3 regions of the Candidatus Enterococcus lowellii genome follow, and region 2 is predicted to be linked to each of the others. Evidence: predicted binding sites of a transcription regulator. Region 2 holds the regulator's gene; each other region holds the start of a gene.
The links. The regulator NrdR, encoded in region 2, represses ribonucleotide reductase genes. The targets are predictions, from matches to a motif close to ACACNATATATNGTGT.
Positions count from the first base shown of each region.

Region 1: a site for NrdR is predicted at 1,880-1,895, ahead of nrdH (glutaredoxin-like protein NrdH). Genes of this name have one in related genera too.
Region 3: a site for NrdR is predicted at 2,508-2,523, ahead of DOK78_RS00460 (deoxynucleoside kinase). Genes of this name have one in related genera too.

Region 1 covers NZ_CP147251.1:1,151,952-1,156,810, reverse strand. Annotated here, with positions in the region: gene DOK78_RS05630 (peptide ABC transporter substrate-binding protein) at 1-1,183, opposite strand, end outside; gene nrdH (glutaredoxin-like protein NrdH) at 1,975-2,199, shown strand; gene nrdE (class 1b ribonucleoside-diphosphate reductase subunit alpha) at 2,311-4,470, shown strand; gene nrdF (class 1b ribonucleoside-diphosphate reductase subunit beta) at 4,491-4,859, shown strand, end outside.
Region 2 covers NZ_CP147251.1:1,696,001-1,700,859, reverse strand. Annotated here, with positions in the region: gene dnaI (primosomal protein DnaI) at 1-630, opposite strand, end outside; gene DOK78_RS08235 (DnaD domain protein) at 630-2,012, opposite strand; gene nrdR (transcriptional regulator NrdR) at 2,031-2,501, opposite strand; gene coaE (dephospho-CoA kinase) at 2,645-3,238, opposite strand; gene mutM (DNA-formamidopyrimidine glycosylase) at 3,245-4,078, opposite strand; gene polA (DNA polymerase I) at 4,093-4,859, opposite strand, start outside.
Region 3 covers NZ_CP147251.1:87,120-91,978, reverse strand. Annotated here, with positions in the region: gene DOK78_RS00475 (phosphomevalonate kinase) at 1-430, opposite strand, end outside; gene mvaD (diphosphomevalonate decarboxylase) at 427-1,419, opposite strand; gene mvk (mevalonate kinase) at 1,412-2,347, opposite strand; gene DOK78_RS00460 (deoxynucleoside kinase) at 2,583-3,233, shown strand; gene DOK78_RS00450 (hypothetical protein) at 3,614-3,985, opposite strand; gene DOK78_RS00445 (helix-turn-helix domain-containing protein) at 4,483-4,859, shown strand, end outside.

The DNA.
Region 1 (4,859 bases), 540 kb from region 2:
AGCTTAATGAATCAATTCCTAATTCTTGTTTGGCTTTTTCCCAATATTCTTTCGCTTTTTCAACATCATATTCTGTATTATTTGTTGTTTCTTCAACAAAATCTTTGCCTGTATCTGGATTAAATGACATGTTTTGCGGAATCAAACCAGTTGAAGCTTCCGAACCATCACCTAATACTTGTTTAACTAATGCTTCACGATCAATTGAATAAGACAATGCTTTACGTAAGTTTTCATTGTTAAATGGAGAATCTTTCTCTCTTTGGTTCATTTCAATATAGCTTGTACGTGACTCTTTTAATGTAACAAATTCTGGACTATTTGTATTTTGTTGTGCTAATTCACCTGTTAAGATAACATCATCTAACTGTCCATCTTGGAATAAATTCAAACCAGTTGAAGATTCTTTAACGACAGAGACATTAATTGTTTCTAACTTAACATTTTCTTCATCCCAATATTCTGGATTTTTTTCATATGACCATTCTGTATCTACACCAGGTCCATCAAAATCGCTTAATGTAAATGGTCCATTATAAACAGCAGTATCGCTCTTCTTCGCATAATCTGCACCAAATTCTTCTACTGTTGCTTCATGTTGTGGGAAGAATGATGGGAATGCTAATAGATAATCAAAATACGGTGTTGCTACAGCTAACGTAATTTCTAATTCATAATCTCCCACAGCTTTAATTCCTAAGTCTGTTGCTGGTTTCTTCCCATTAATAATATCTGTCGCGTTGTCTACTACTTCATAAAGATACGCATATTGAGAACCTGTTTCAGGATCGACTGTACGTTGCCAACCATAAACAAAATCTGCAGCAGTTACTGGATCACCATTTGACCATTTAGCATCTTCTCTTAATTTTAATTTATAAGTTAAACCGTCTTCACTAACTTCTGCTAACTCTGCAGCTGCGGCTGGTTGTGGCTTATTTTCATTATCTAAACGATATAATCCTTCATATACATTGTTTAAAGCAGTGAAACTAATTGTATCGGTCGCAATTGATAAATCAGCGGTAGGCATTTCTTGTAAAACAGCTAAGTTAAATACTTGTTCTGCTTCTCCTGTTCCTGTCTTAGCACTGTCATCTGTTTTAGACGTTCCACCTGTTGTACAAGCGCCTAATAAAATAGCACTCACCAATAATGTTCCTAATAATTTTTTCTTTTTCATAAATCGTCCCCCTAATCTATTTCTAACTTGATGTTAATTTTATTAGAATATGCTGAAAATTACAATCTTTTTTTAACCAAAAACGCCATTTTTTAATAATTAAATTAGAAAAATGCTATTATAACAACATTTCAACTCATAAAATTATTTTTCATTTTATTAAAATAATGGATTAAATGATTAAATCTCTCTCATATAAGTTCCGCTTTAATACAAACGAGTCACAGATTAAACACCTAAGTCTCGCGTAAATTTTGAGCCCCACTAATTGTTGAATACTCTGAAGACACTGTTCCACAAAACAGTTCTCCATTCATGTAATTGACTAAATTATTTCTCTACCAATCATCGTGTTTAGAAGATTTTATTTTTCTAAAAAAATTTTTATTAGATTCAGGTTGTCGTTAGCTACAATAGAAACAATCCATTATCTGAAGCAGAACCAGAGACAAAAATTCTTTTACTAAAAATAAATGCTATCGCTAGTCGGCACTAAGCAAAAAAAGATGGCCAACAGATTACTCTTTTTTATTTCACTTGTGAATTTAAAAACTTTAGAGAAATTCTTTTTACTTTTTACTTTTTTTCAGCTACAATATATAAAGCGTGTTTCTCTTTAAACCCCACTATTCATCACACTTAATTATAAAAAGACTTTTAAAAAACCACAACAAATAGTGTTTCCAATATTCACAAACACAATATATAGTATTTTTTCATTTGACTTCTTTCTCAGTTCATTATACTATTTATATACATTAATTAGTTCAAGCAACGAGGAGGAAATATATATGAACATCAAATTATTCTCAAAAAACAACTGCATGCAATGCAAAATGGCTAAACGCTTTTTAGCAGATAACAATATTAGCTTTGAAGAAATCAATATCGACAACGAGCCTAATGCTATTGATTGGTTAAAAGAACAAGGTTTCCAAAGCGTTCCTGTAATTACATCTGATGCGACAACTGTTGTCGGTTTCCGTCCAGATCAATTACGCCAATTAGCAAGCTAATTTTCGTTCCAAAGAAAATCAGATTTACCTTGGATTTGTCCGTCACCTGTGACTAACAAGTCCATTTTTTTATGAAGTATTAAAAATATAGAGATAAGGTTGTGTATATGAATGAGTTTAAAAACGTTAAAAGACGTCACTTACTTCAAGTTAAATAATGAAATCAACCGTCCAGTTAATGGACAGATTCCATTACACAAAGATCAAGAAGCTCTCGTAGCCTTCTTCAAAGAAAATGTCGAACCAAATACCAAAAAGTTTGCTTCAGTCACAGAGAAAATTGAGTATCTGATTGCTAATGATTATTTGGAAGAAGCGTTTATAAATAAGTATACGCCTGATTTCATCGAAAAATTATACGCCTTTTTAGATGACCAAGAATTTCATTTCAAGTCATTTATGGCTGCCTATAAATTCTACTCACAATATGCTTTAAAAACCAATGATGGTACGGAATACCTAGAAAGTTATGAAGACCGTGTTGCGTTTAATGCGTTGTACTTTGCAGATGGCAATGAAGAATTAGCCCTTTCTTTAGCGGACGAAATGATTCATCAACGTTACCAACCAGCAACGCCTTCTTTCTTAAATGCTGGAAGAAAGCGTCGCGGTGAACTTGTTTCTTGTTTCTTAATTCAGTTAACAGATGATATGAATTCTATTGGTCGTGGAATTAACTCTGCGTTGCAATTATCTCGTATTGGCGGCGGTGTAGGGATTACTTTATCTAACTTACGTGAAGCAAGTGCTCCTATTAAAGGTTATGAAGGTGCTGCAAGCGGCGTTATGCCCGTTATGAAATTATTTGAAGATAGTTTTAGTTATTCAAATCAATTAGGTCAACGTCAAGGTGCTGGGGTTGTTTATTTAAATGTTTTCCATCCAGATATTATTAGCTTTTTATCTGCTAAAAAAGAAAATGCAGATGAGAAAATTCGTGTAAAAACATTATCATTAGGCGTCCTTGTTCCCGATAAGTTTTATGAATTAACACGTAAAAATGAAGATATGTACTTATTCAGTCCATATAGCGTTGAAAAAGAATACGGTGTCCCTTTCTCTTATGTTGATATTACAGAAGAATACGATAATTTAGTTGCTAATCCACGTATCCGTAAAACAAAAATACGTGCACGCGATTTAGAAAATGAAATCTCTAAATTGCAACAAGAATCTGGTTATCCTTATATCATCAATACAGATACTGCAAACCGTGCAAATCCCGTATACGGTAAAATCGTCATGAGTAATTTATGTTCTGAAATTTTACAAGTCCAAGAGCCTTCTGTCCTAAATGGGAAACAAGAATATGAAGAACTAGGTACAGATATTAGCTGTAACTTAGGTTCATCAAATATCGTTAACTTAATGGAGAGCCCTGATTTTGGTAAATCGGTTCGTACAATGACACGTGCATTAACTTATGTAACAGATGCATCTGATATCGACGTTGTCCCTTCTATTCAAAATGGAAATCGTTTAAATCATACAATTGGTTTAGGTGCGATGGGACTACACACTTATTTCGCTAAAAATCAAATGGAATATGGTTCTCCAGAATCAATTGCATTTACAGATATTTATTTCATGCTATTAAATTACTGGACATTAATGGAAAGTAATGTCATTGCCAAAGAACGTGGTGAAGTCTTCCATAACTTTGAAAAATCAGATTATGCAAATGGTCGTTATTTCGAAAGCTACATTCAAGCGGATTATCAACCAAAATCAGAAAAAATTGCCGCCCTTTTTGAAGGAATTCAAATTCCAACTAGTGCAGATTGGCAAGCTTTAGCTGATGCGGTTAAAAAAGATGGTCTTTATCATCAAAATCGTTTAGCAGTAGCACCAAACGGCTCTATTTCTTACATTAACGATACAAGTGCTAGCTTACATCCAATCACTCGTTTAATTGAAGAACGTCAAGAGAAGAAAATTGGGAAAATCTATTATCCTGCTGCGCACTTATCAAATGATACAATTAGCTATTACAAATCAGCTTATGACATGGATATGCGTAAAGTTATTGATATCTACGCAACAGCACAAAAACACATCGATCAAGGCATGAGCTTAACTTTATTCATGCGTTCTGAAATTCCTGAAGGTTTGTACGAATGGAAAGACACAAGTAAACAAACAACTCGTGACTTAAATATTTTACGTCATTATGCTTTCCATAAAGGGATTAAATCTATTTATTATATTCGTACATTTACTGACGATGCAGAAGAAATCGGCAGCAATCAATGTGAAAGCTGTTCAATCTAGTTCAAAGAGGAGGCCTTTTCATGGCAAACACTTATTATAAAGCAATTAACTGGAATGAAATCGAAGATGTTATCGATAAGTCCACTTGGGAAAAATTAACCGAGCAATTCTGGTTAGACACACGTATTCCTCTATCTAATGATTTAGACGACTGGCGTAGTCTTTCCGATCAAGAAAAAGAAATGGTTGGACATGTTTTCGGTGGTTTAACTTTATTAGATACCATCCAATCGGAAAGTGGCATGGATCAATTAAAAAAAGATGTCCGTACAACTCATGAAGAAGCAGTTTTAAATAATATTCAATTTATGGAATCTGTTCATGCGAAAAGCTATTCATCAATTTTCAGTACTTTAAATACCAAAAAAGAAATTGAAGAAATTTTTGAA
Region 2 (4,859 bases):
GACTTGATCTTTACCAATTGCTTGTTTCATTTCAACAGCAAATGAAGGGAAATGTAACAGCGTCGATGAAAAACCTGCTTCTGCTAAATCACGAGCAATTGCCCCTAGAAGATAGGTTTTGCCAATACCAAAACTGCCGGCTAAGTACAAGCCCTTATGAAAATTTTTTGGTTCTTCTTTGTACGCTTCAATAAAATCAATTGCTGCCATTAATGCTTCACCACGTCCAGCAGTTCCTTCATAGGTAGCAATACGAGCTTCTTGGATGTCTTTTGGCATATTCAACGCTTGCACGCGGTTACGCACTTCTTCTTGATGTCTTCTAGCTAATAATTCTTCAGTTGGGATATACGTCACATCGACTGAATGAAAATTTAACATCAACTGAGGCTCATATCCCGGTGCAATTTGGGCTGGATCATTTAACTCAAATTTACGTTTTTCTTGAACAAACTCATAAAGTTTTGCATAACTACGCTCAATATCTTGTTGGGTTAAACGATTTTTATGCAGATCTAAAAAATTACGCACATCGACGTCTTGTAAAACTTCTTGCATCATTTCTTCAAAGCGTGTCCGATAATTTTTTTGATCTAATAGACGATTTAAGTTTTTACCTACATCTTCCATCATTTTTCACCTTCTTTGCGTTGTAAATATTCTTGCAATCGTTGATTAATTGCTGCTTGTTTTTCGGAATCTTCCACTTCTTCAACTGGATTATCAACCCAGTCAGGTAATGTTTCTTTACGAATCGGTTTGCGGTAATTGGTTCGTTGGGTTTCTCGTTTTTCTTTGGCTTCTTTAGATTCTTTAACCAGTTGTCGAACATGTTTAATTGCCTCTTCAGGACTTTTAATTCCCATTTCGGACCAATTGGTTGCAATTCGATTAACAAAGCTCGCTTGTAATGAACTATTGTTTTGTACCACTAGCACATAATGCATCAAAACATTGATGACGCTATTGGCTAGCGGACTTTTCTCAATCAATGATTTCAACAACCAGCTTTCTGAATCCGCTACAAAACTATGCTTTTCTTGCTTGATTGCTTGTAAAAAATCAGCTGGTGCTGTCGCTTCACTCATCTGAATTAAACCGATATCTTGTTCAGAAAATCCCGACTGACGCAATGTATTGAAGCGACGAGTTTCAGCATCTTTTGAAACATAAATCCCTGTCTTTTTTTGTGGTATTTGCTTTGTATGACGTGCTACAACCTTAGCAAGCTCTTTTTCATTCACTTTACCGTCAATAAAAGATACTGCTTCCGTCATCAAGTCAACTAATTCCATCTCATCAAAGCCATAGAGATTTTGGTAAAGAACTAATTGATGATTAAAGGATGTCGTAAAGTTTGTACGTGAAATATATTTTTTCTCAGCTAAGTTAAGTAAAAAGTCCCAATCAATTTGAGAAGCATCAAGCTGAATACCATTGTTTTTATTCACATCATAGACTTGTGCCACTTGTTCTAATTTTGATGATTTGCGCATAAATGATTCTTCGTTAATTGAGCCATACACATCTTTAAAGCGACACGTAATTTCTTGATAGTTAGAGACATCGAGCTTTTTAGGCTTAAAACGTTCAACCATTTGATTAAATTTTCGCTCCCCAATTGCACTCCATAGCAAAAAACTATATGTTTCATCTTTAAAAAACACTTCTGGATGTAATGGTTCTTCTAAGCGATATAAAAACATTCGACCAAACTCTACATCTTCTTTCATAAAAACAGAAAGCAATCCCATACCTTCTAATTGTTTACGAGCATGTAAAAAATCTGGCAAACCGATATTTAATGCATGTAACATATCAATGTGCGCAAAGTCATTTTCAAACGAATCTTCCTCATCACCCAATAATGCATAATACAGAGCCAAAGCTTGTGCACCAATAATTGGTTGGTAGAGGTATAATAAACCATCATTGCCTTCTTTTGTTAAAGGCAGGCTCTTGAACACTTGATAAATATGATTTGGTTGGACTTCATCCCAAGCGGTCTTCACAAAAGCCCCTCCTTTAAATTACTTATTTGCTTCTTTTGCTTTATCAACAATGTCTTGTAGTTCCTTTAAGAATACCGACATGTCTTTAAATTGACGATAGACACTTGCAAAGCGAATATAAGCAATCTCGTCTAAATTGACTAATTCTTCCATAACATACTCACCAATTAAAGTTGAAGGTATTTCATTTTCGCCTCGCTCACGAATTCTAGCTTCTACATGATCGACAATTTGTTCCATTTGCTCCATCGCTACTGGACGTTTTTCAGCAGAACGAATTAAACCACGTAATACTTTTTCACGATTAAATTCTTCACGCGCGCCATTTTTCTTAATGACTAACAGAGGTGTTTCTTCTAATCGTTCAAACGTTGTAAAACGAAAGCCGCAGTTTTCACATTCGCGTCTACGGCGAATCGCACGACCATCATCGGCTTGACGGCTATCAATAACACGAGAATTATTATGATGACATTTTGGACAGTGCATATTTCCACCCCATTTATCTTTATTTATTTTAAATTTACTGAATGAATAAATTAAATTTCTTTCTATATTATAACACGTTTATCAGTTCTTCTGACAGAATAGACAAGAAAAAACTCTAGAAAACTCTAGAGTTTTTAATCTTTTTAAATAAATTTTTGTGCTTTTAACCAGTTTTTAACTTTCTTTTTTGTTTCTTCCAGTGAATTTTGGTTATCAAACACAATATCCGCCCGTTGCTTTTTCTCTTCAATTGATAGTTGACTAGCTATTCGTTGCAACGCCTGTGCTTTTGTTAAGTCATCTCGTCTTATTAAACGTTCTAATTGAACAGCTTCAGGAACATAAACCACGGCAACCTGATCCATTTCATCTTCATAATGGGCTTCAAATAATAGCGGAATATCTGCAATTACTAAGGGTTCCTCTCGATATCCACGGATACGTTGAGTAATTGTTTGTCGTAAAATAGGATCTAATAACGCATCTAATTGGCGACGTTTTTCTTCATCAGAAAAAATAATATTACCTAATTTTTTACGGTCTAACTGACCATTGTCTAACAAAATATCCTCTCCAAAGACGGAGACAATCGCTTGTAGACCTGCTTGTTTGGGTTCAACAATCTCTCGTGCAATCACATCCCCATCCACAATCGGAAAGCCATATGCACGAAAGATGTTCACAACGGTACTTTTTCCTGTAGCAATACCGCCTGTAAGACCTAAAACCATGCCCATCAGCACTCATCCTTTCCGCTTCTGACAAGTTGGACAATAATGGGTGCCACGTTGGGCGACTTTTGTTTTAACAATCGGTGTTTGACAACGTGGACAAGGTAAATCCGTTTGCCCATAAGCATTTAGTGATACTTGAAAAGTGCCTGCTTCTCCTAGTGCGTTAGCGTAAGAACGAATCGTCGTTCCCCCTGCTTCCACAGCTCTAGCTAAGACATCGATAATCGCTTGATGCAAGCGGGTTGTTTCACTTTCGTTTAATGCATTTGCTGGCGTTTCAGGATGTATTTGGGCTTCCCATAGTGCTTCGTCTACATAAATATTTCCTAAACCGGTGACTAGTTTTTGATCTAATAAAAGTGGCTTAATCGCTTTAGCCGATCGTTTTAATTTTTCTTGAAAAGTTTCCAAATAAAAGACATCTGGTTGAGGTTCTGGACCTAATTGTTTAATTCCTTTGTATTGGCTACTCTCATCTTTAGGCACCAAAACCATTCGTCCAAATTTACGCACATCATTATAAAAAAGGCGAGAATGGTCCGTAAAATTAAAGATGACATGTGTATGCTTATCAAGCATATCTTGCATATCAGGGTCAAATTCATATTTACCTTCCATACGCAAATGTGAGATCATATCAAAATTCGTGAATTTAAAAATTAAAAATTTCCCTCGACGCTGAATATCTTCAATCGTCTGATTAACCAAATTTCTTTGGAAAGTTTCTATCTCGGGCGATTCAATAATTCGTGGCCAGCGAACTTCGACAGATTCAATCGTTTTTCCCTTAACTAAATGCAATAGCCCTTTGCGAACAGTTTCTACTTCTGGCAATTCTGGCAAAGCTTTTCACCTCTTTATTTTGCTTCATACCATGTTTTTCCCCAACTGCTGTCGGTGATTAATGGTACATGTAAGGAAACAGCTGTCTCCATCACTTCTTTTACAAGTTGATTTAATTTTTCTAACTCATATTCTGGAACTTCAAAAACCAATTCATCATGTACTTGTAAAAGCATCGCTGCTTCTAATTTTTCTTCTTTCATCCGACGATTCAAATCAATCATCGCAATTTTTAAAATATCGGCGGCACTTCCTTGAATTGGTGAATTAATGGCCGTTCTTTCTGCAAATGAACGTAAATTAAAATTACGTGAATTAATATCTGGTAAATACCGACGACGATGATACAAGGTTTCTACATAGCCGGTGTCTTTAGCTTCACGAACTACTGTCTCCATGTATTTTTTCACACCTGGATAACGTTCGAAATAAGTGTCAATATATTGTTGAGCAGCTTTTCGAGTAATGCCCAAGTTTTGTGATAATCCATAATCAGAAATGCCATAAACAATTCCAAAATTAACTGCTTTGGCTTGGCGACGCATATTGGGAGTGACGTCTTCAGCTTTTTCAATGCCAAAAACGCGCATCGCTGTACTTGAATGGATATCTTGTCCTTCTAAAAAGGCCGCTTTTAAATGCTCGTCATCTGAAATATGAGCCAACACACGTAGTTCAATTTGGGAATAGTCGGAAGAATAAATTACCCAATCTTCTTTTCTTGGTACAAATGCTTCACGAATCTTACGACCTTCTTCTAAACGAATAGGAATATTTTGTA
Region 3 (4,859 bases), 1.6 Mb from region 2:
GTGTTAACTGATCCATTTTTAAATCGTAGAAAAGATTTAAGGCTTTAACAGTTGCGACTGTGACCGCACCACTAGAACCTAAGCCGTATTTTCGGCCACTTGAGTTATCTAATTCACTCGTAACTTTTAAATCATAAAAAGTGAGCAGGGTTCCTTTTTCCAATGCATATTTCTCTGTTAAACGAATCGCTGCTAAAATATAATGAAACGGATTTTCGCGATGATCTAACACTAGTTCACCATTGCGACGTGTCCAACGAATCGGTAATTCACTGTATTGTTGTGATTGAATGCTCCCATTTTTAATGGCACTATCAATCGTTACAGTAATAAATTGGTCAACGGCAACAATAATGGCTGGATGTCCTGGTTCAACCACTGCATATTCGCCAGCAATATATAATTTTCCCGGAGTAGAGACTTCGATCATTTCGACACTTCCATTTCTAAAGATTTTAATCCTTGACCAGCATAGGCGCAGGTTAATTGTTCTTCTGTAAACTCTTCTTGCAAGGCTGTTAAAATTGAAGCAACATCTTTTTTCTGACACAAGACTTTAACATTAGGACCAGCATCCATGGTAAAGTAACACGCTAGCCCATTTTGACGAATTTGACGAACCTTGTTCATCGCTTTTAAGCTATCAGGTGACCAATAAGTAAATGGCGGAGTGGCTGCCAAAGTGGTCGCATGCATTTTTAATCCATTGGCTTCGGTGACTTCACCTAAAGCTTGGAAATCTTTGTTTGCAATTGCTTGTTTGGCTGTTTGAATATCACGAGCTACGGCATCGAGCCAACCATCATAAAAGTCAGAAGTTGCGACGGTCCGCTCCATCCCGTCACGACTAGATACATCTTTTTGTTGGTCGTTAATCAAAATAAAAATCATAGCTAGTTCATCTTCCCAATGATTGGATGGGACCACCTGTGCATAAGAGGTGGTATCAGAATATCCTTTTTCCCATTCAACGAAACCACCAAAAATACTACGACAAGCAGAACCAGAGCCACGACGTGCAAGCTGGGAAAGTTCTTTATCAGAAAGTCCTAATTGCAAAGCCTCATTACAAGCACCAGCTAAAGCAGCTAATCCGCTAGCAGAAGAAGCCAAACCGGCAGCAGTGGGAACAAAGTTTTGGCTTTCGACATGTGCAAAATACGGAAGCCCAGCTTTCTTACGAGCAAGGTCTAAGAAATGACTGATTTTAGCTGTCGCTTTTTCATCTTGCAAGACACCATCTAAGCTAAACGTATCTTCGGTATAGGCTTTTGAGAAAGAGACGCTGGTTTCTGTGTAAAACGCATCTAATGTTAATGATAAACTATTATTCATTGGTAAAATCAGTTCTTTGTCTTTTTTGCCCCAATATTTGATTAAGGCAATATTGGTATATGCGCGTGCTTTTCCATTATACATGTTGGTAAACTCCTAATCCTTGAAGCCAAATATCTTTTGCTCCATGTGCTTTTAATTTCTTAGCGATTGCTTCGGCTTTTAATTTCGTATCACAAAGGGCAAGAAAACAACCGCCTCGACCGCCTCCAGTTAATTTTGCACCGAGTGCGCCTTCTGCTAAGGCAAGTTTGATGCACGAATCTAAAGTGTCGTTGCTGACGGTTAATTGCTGTAAATAATGTTGTGCTTGGGTCATCGCGAGTCCAAGCTTCTCAGGTTGATTGCGGATAATCGCTTCTTTGGCTGTTTTAGCTAATAATCCTAATTGATGAATATCCAAACTAGTTTGGTCAGGTTCTTTTTCAAATAGTTTAGCCACAGAACGAACCGCTGCTCGTGTTTGTCCTTTGATACCGGTATCGGCAACAAGCAAATAAGCATCGATGTTTAATGGAAAAGGTAAAAACTCTTTTCCGCGTTCAAAATAAATTGGGTTACAACCACTTGTTGCAGCAGCATCTATTCCGCTTGGATTTCCATGCGCAATACTTTCTGAAAAGTTAACGTATTTCAACAAGGTTGTTTGCGATAGCTTTTCTTCTTGCCAATCAAAAAAAGCACGGGTCACAGCGACAGCGACAGCAGCGCTTGATCCCATTCCTCGTTCAGAAGGGATGGTGCTTTGAATCATCAAATGAAAATTTGGCGTGTGTAGATGTTGTTGTAACTTGGCTGTTAATTGTTGAATATTGGTTAAGCCTTGTGGTGCGTCAGCTAAAGCACCTTCATGATAGGTGGAGCATAATGATGGTACACTACTTTCTTTCACTGTAGCAATCACTTGTGTACCGCTAAATGGAAAAGCAATTGCTGGTTCGCCGTAAACGACAGAATGTTCTCCCATCAAAATAATTTTTCCAGTGGCTTTTCCTATCCCCTCTGCTAACATGACGTACCTCTTTCTTTTTCATAATAGAATCCCTTAGCTATTTTACTAGATTAATGCCGTCTCGTTAAGCCCTCAATGTTGATTCTAAGAAAAAATCCTAAATCTTAAGACTTTTTTTGAGAATTTTCTTACGTAATCCTCAGCCAACTTTCGCTTGACCATACTATATATAGTGTTGTACATTAGTTTAGTTGAGAAAATAATACAATATTTAGTGATGAGTGAGTTGGAGGAAATGAGTGTGATTGTATTAGCAGGAACGATTGGTGCCGGTAAGTCAAGTTTAACTGCATTATTAGCAAATCGTTTAGGAAGTGAAGCTTTTTATGAATCAGTGGATGATAATGAAGTTTTGCCGCTTTTTTATGAAGATCCAAATAAGTATGCGTTTTTATTACAGATTTATTTTTTGAATAAACGTTTCGATAGTATCAAACAAGCATTGAAAAATGAGAATAACGTTTTAGACCGTTCTATTTATGAAGATTCTTTATTGTTTCACTTAAATGCTGACCTTGGTCGTGCGACTGAAACAGAAGTGCGGGTTTATGATGAATTATTAGCCAACATGTTGGAAGAATTACCTTATGCAGCCAAAAAGAAACACCCTGACTTATTGGTTCATATTCGCGTGTCATTTCCAACGATGTTAGAACGAATTAAAAAACGTGGAAGAGAATTCGAACAAATTGAACATGATCCAAGTTTGTATGATTATTATGAGGAATTAAACTTGCGTTACGATCAATGGTTTGACGAATACGATGCCAGTCCTAAAATTCAAATTGATGGCGATCAAATGAATTTTGTAGAAGATACGCATGCAGCCGAAGAAGTGCTAAATTTGATTGAAGAAAAATTACAAGAAGTGCGCCAAGAAGCATAGAGTGAAAATGAATCTAAAAAAAGCCTAGGAAATTTATTTTCCTAGGCTCAGACTATAGACAAATAGTCTAAAAGAAGAGCTATGTATATACGCAATTCGAGGTATATATTATACTCTGTGTATACAATTAAAGGGTGAATAAAATGAAAATACACGGAAAAGTTATGTTAGACTAAATCACAACAATTGATTATGAGGCTAGAAATTGTAAATTTCTAGAATACACTTCTGAAAGCTTAATAGAAGAATTGCTAACAAAAATTCGAGCTGTGTTTCAAAAGTATAAATCAAAAAAGGAAGTAAATAATATCTTTAATAAATGAATAATCGTACTAAAAAAACCAATTTTATTACATTGGCTTTTTAGTACGATTATTCGTTTATTTTTTTATAGTCCCAGAAATACTCCCGGCTACAACATTGTTATTTCCAGGTGCAACTCTCAAGTAAAATGAAATATCTGTATAACTCACTGAGATAGTACCTGTTTTTGTTGTATTACCTGATAAAGAACCAGTAGCATAGTTAAAAACTAAATCTTTCCATTGATAGCTAAGTGGAGTGCTACCAGTATTCTTTAATTCAAATTTATATTTTTTTAGACCAGTATAGTTATAGTTACTATACAAAGTTCCATAATTGTTAAAACTGCCAGAAAGTGCCGGTGGATTTCCTTTTGAAGCAAGATTCCACTCTGACCAGGGAATTGAAGGTCCTTGAGGAGAAACACCATTTTCTTGAACTTCTTTCATTACATCAGTTTCATCTGCAAGAGGTTCTAAATCATCCCAATTATTTTCTATCTTCCACTGCTCCAAAATTCATTAGGAATGGTATTCGTAACAATTTCAACTTCAGTAGTTATTTTTGAATAATCAATAGAAACTTGCTCTTCAGCACTAACCATTTGAGAACCTATACTTAACAATACTAACAAACTGTCCAACCATACTAATTTTTTTATTATAATTCCTCCTTGAATTTTAATAAATGTTTACAAATAAAAAATATCATAAGTTATCAATGTTTTAAATTAAAATTTTTGATAATAAGACTAAAACCTTGATATATCAACATGACAGTATTTGTGTCATTTATAATAGAGCTAGTTTTTGAATTAAAATATAAAAAAATGCTATTGTGAGTGTTAAGCTGACAAACATAAAACTCTTATAAACAAAAATGGGCGATAATCTGTCTAGGATATAAAATGAAAAAATGATATTAATAGTTACGAGGGGGATGGTTTATGAAAACTATTGGCGAAAAAATAAAAAAATTAAGAAGCAAACACAAATGGACTCAAAAAGAACTAGCAGAAAAATTGAATATTTCTAGATCTGCTATTACAAATTGGGAAAATGGAAGAAATTATCCGGATATTCAGTTAATCATCAATATTTCAGAATTATTCAATATATCCCTCGATGAATTGTTGAAAGGAGATAAAGTTGTGGTGGAAAAAATTACTAATGATACAAAAAATAGAAAAAAACAAACAACACAATTACGAGTCTTTTATTTTTTAGGTACAGTATTAGTATTATTATGTTTATGCTTTGGCATACCCGCATTTATACATGCTAATGTTTTTTCTATGAGCCAAATTAAATCTGTAGAAGTCAC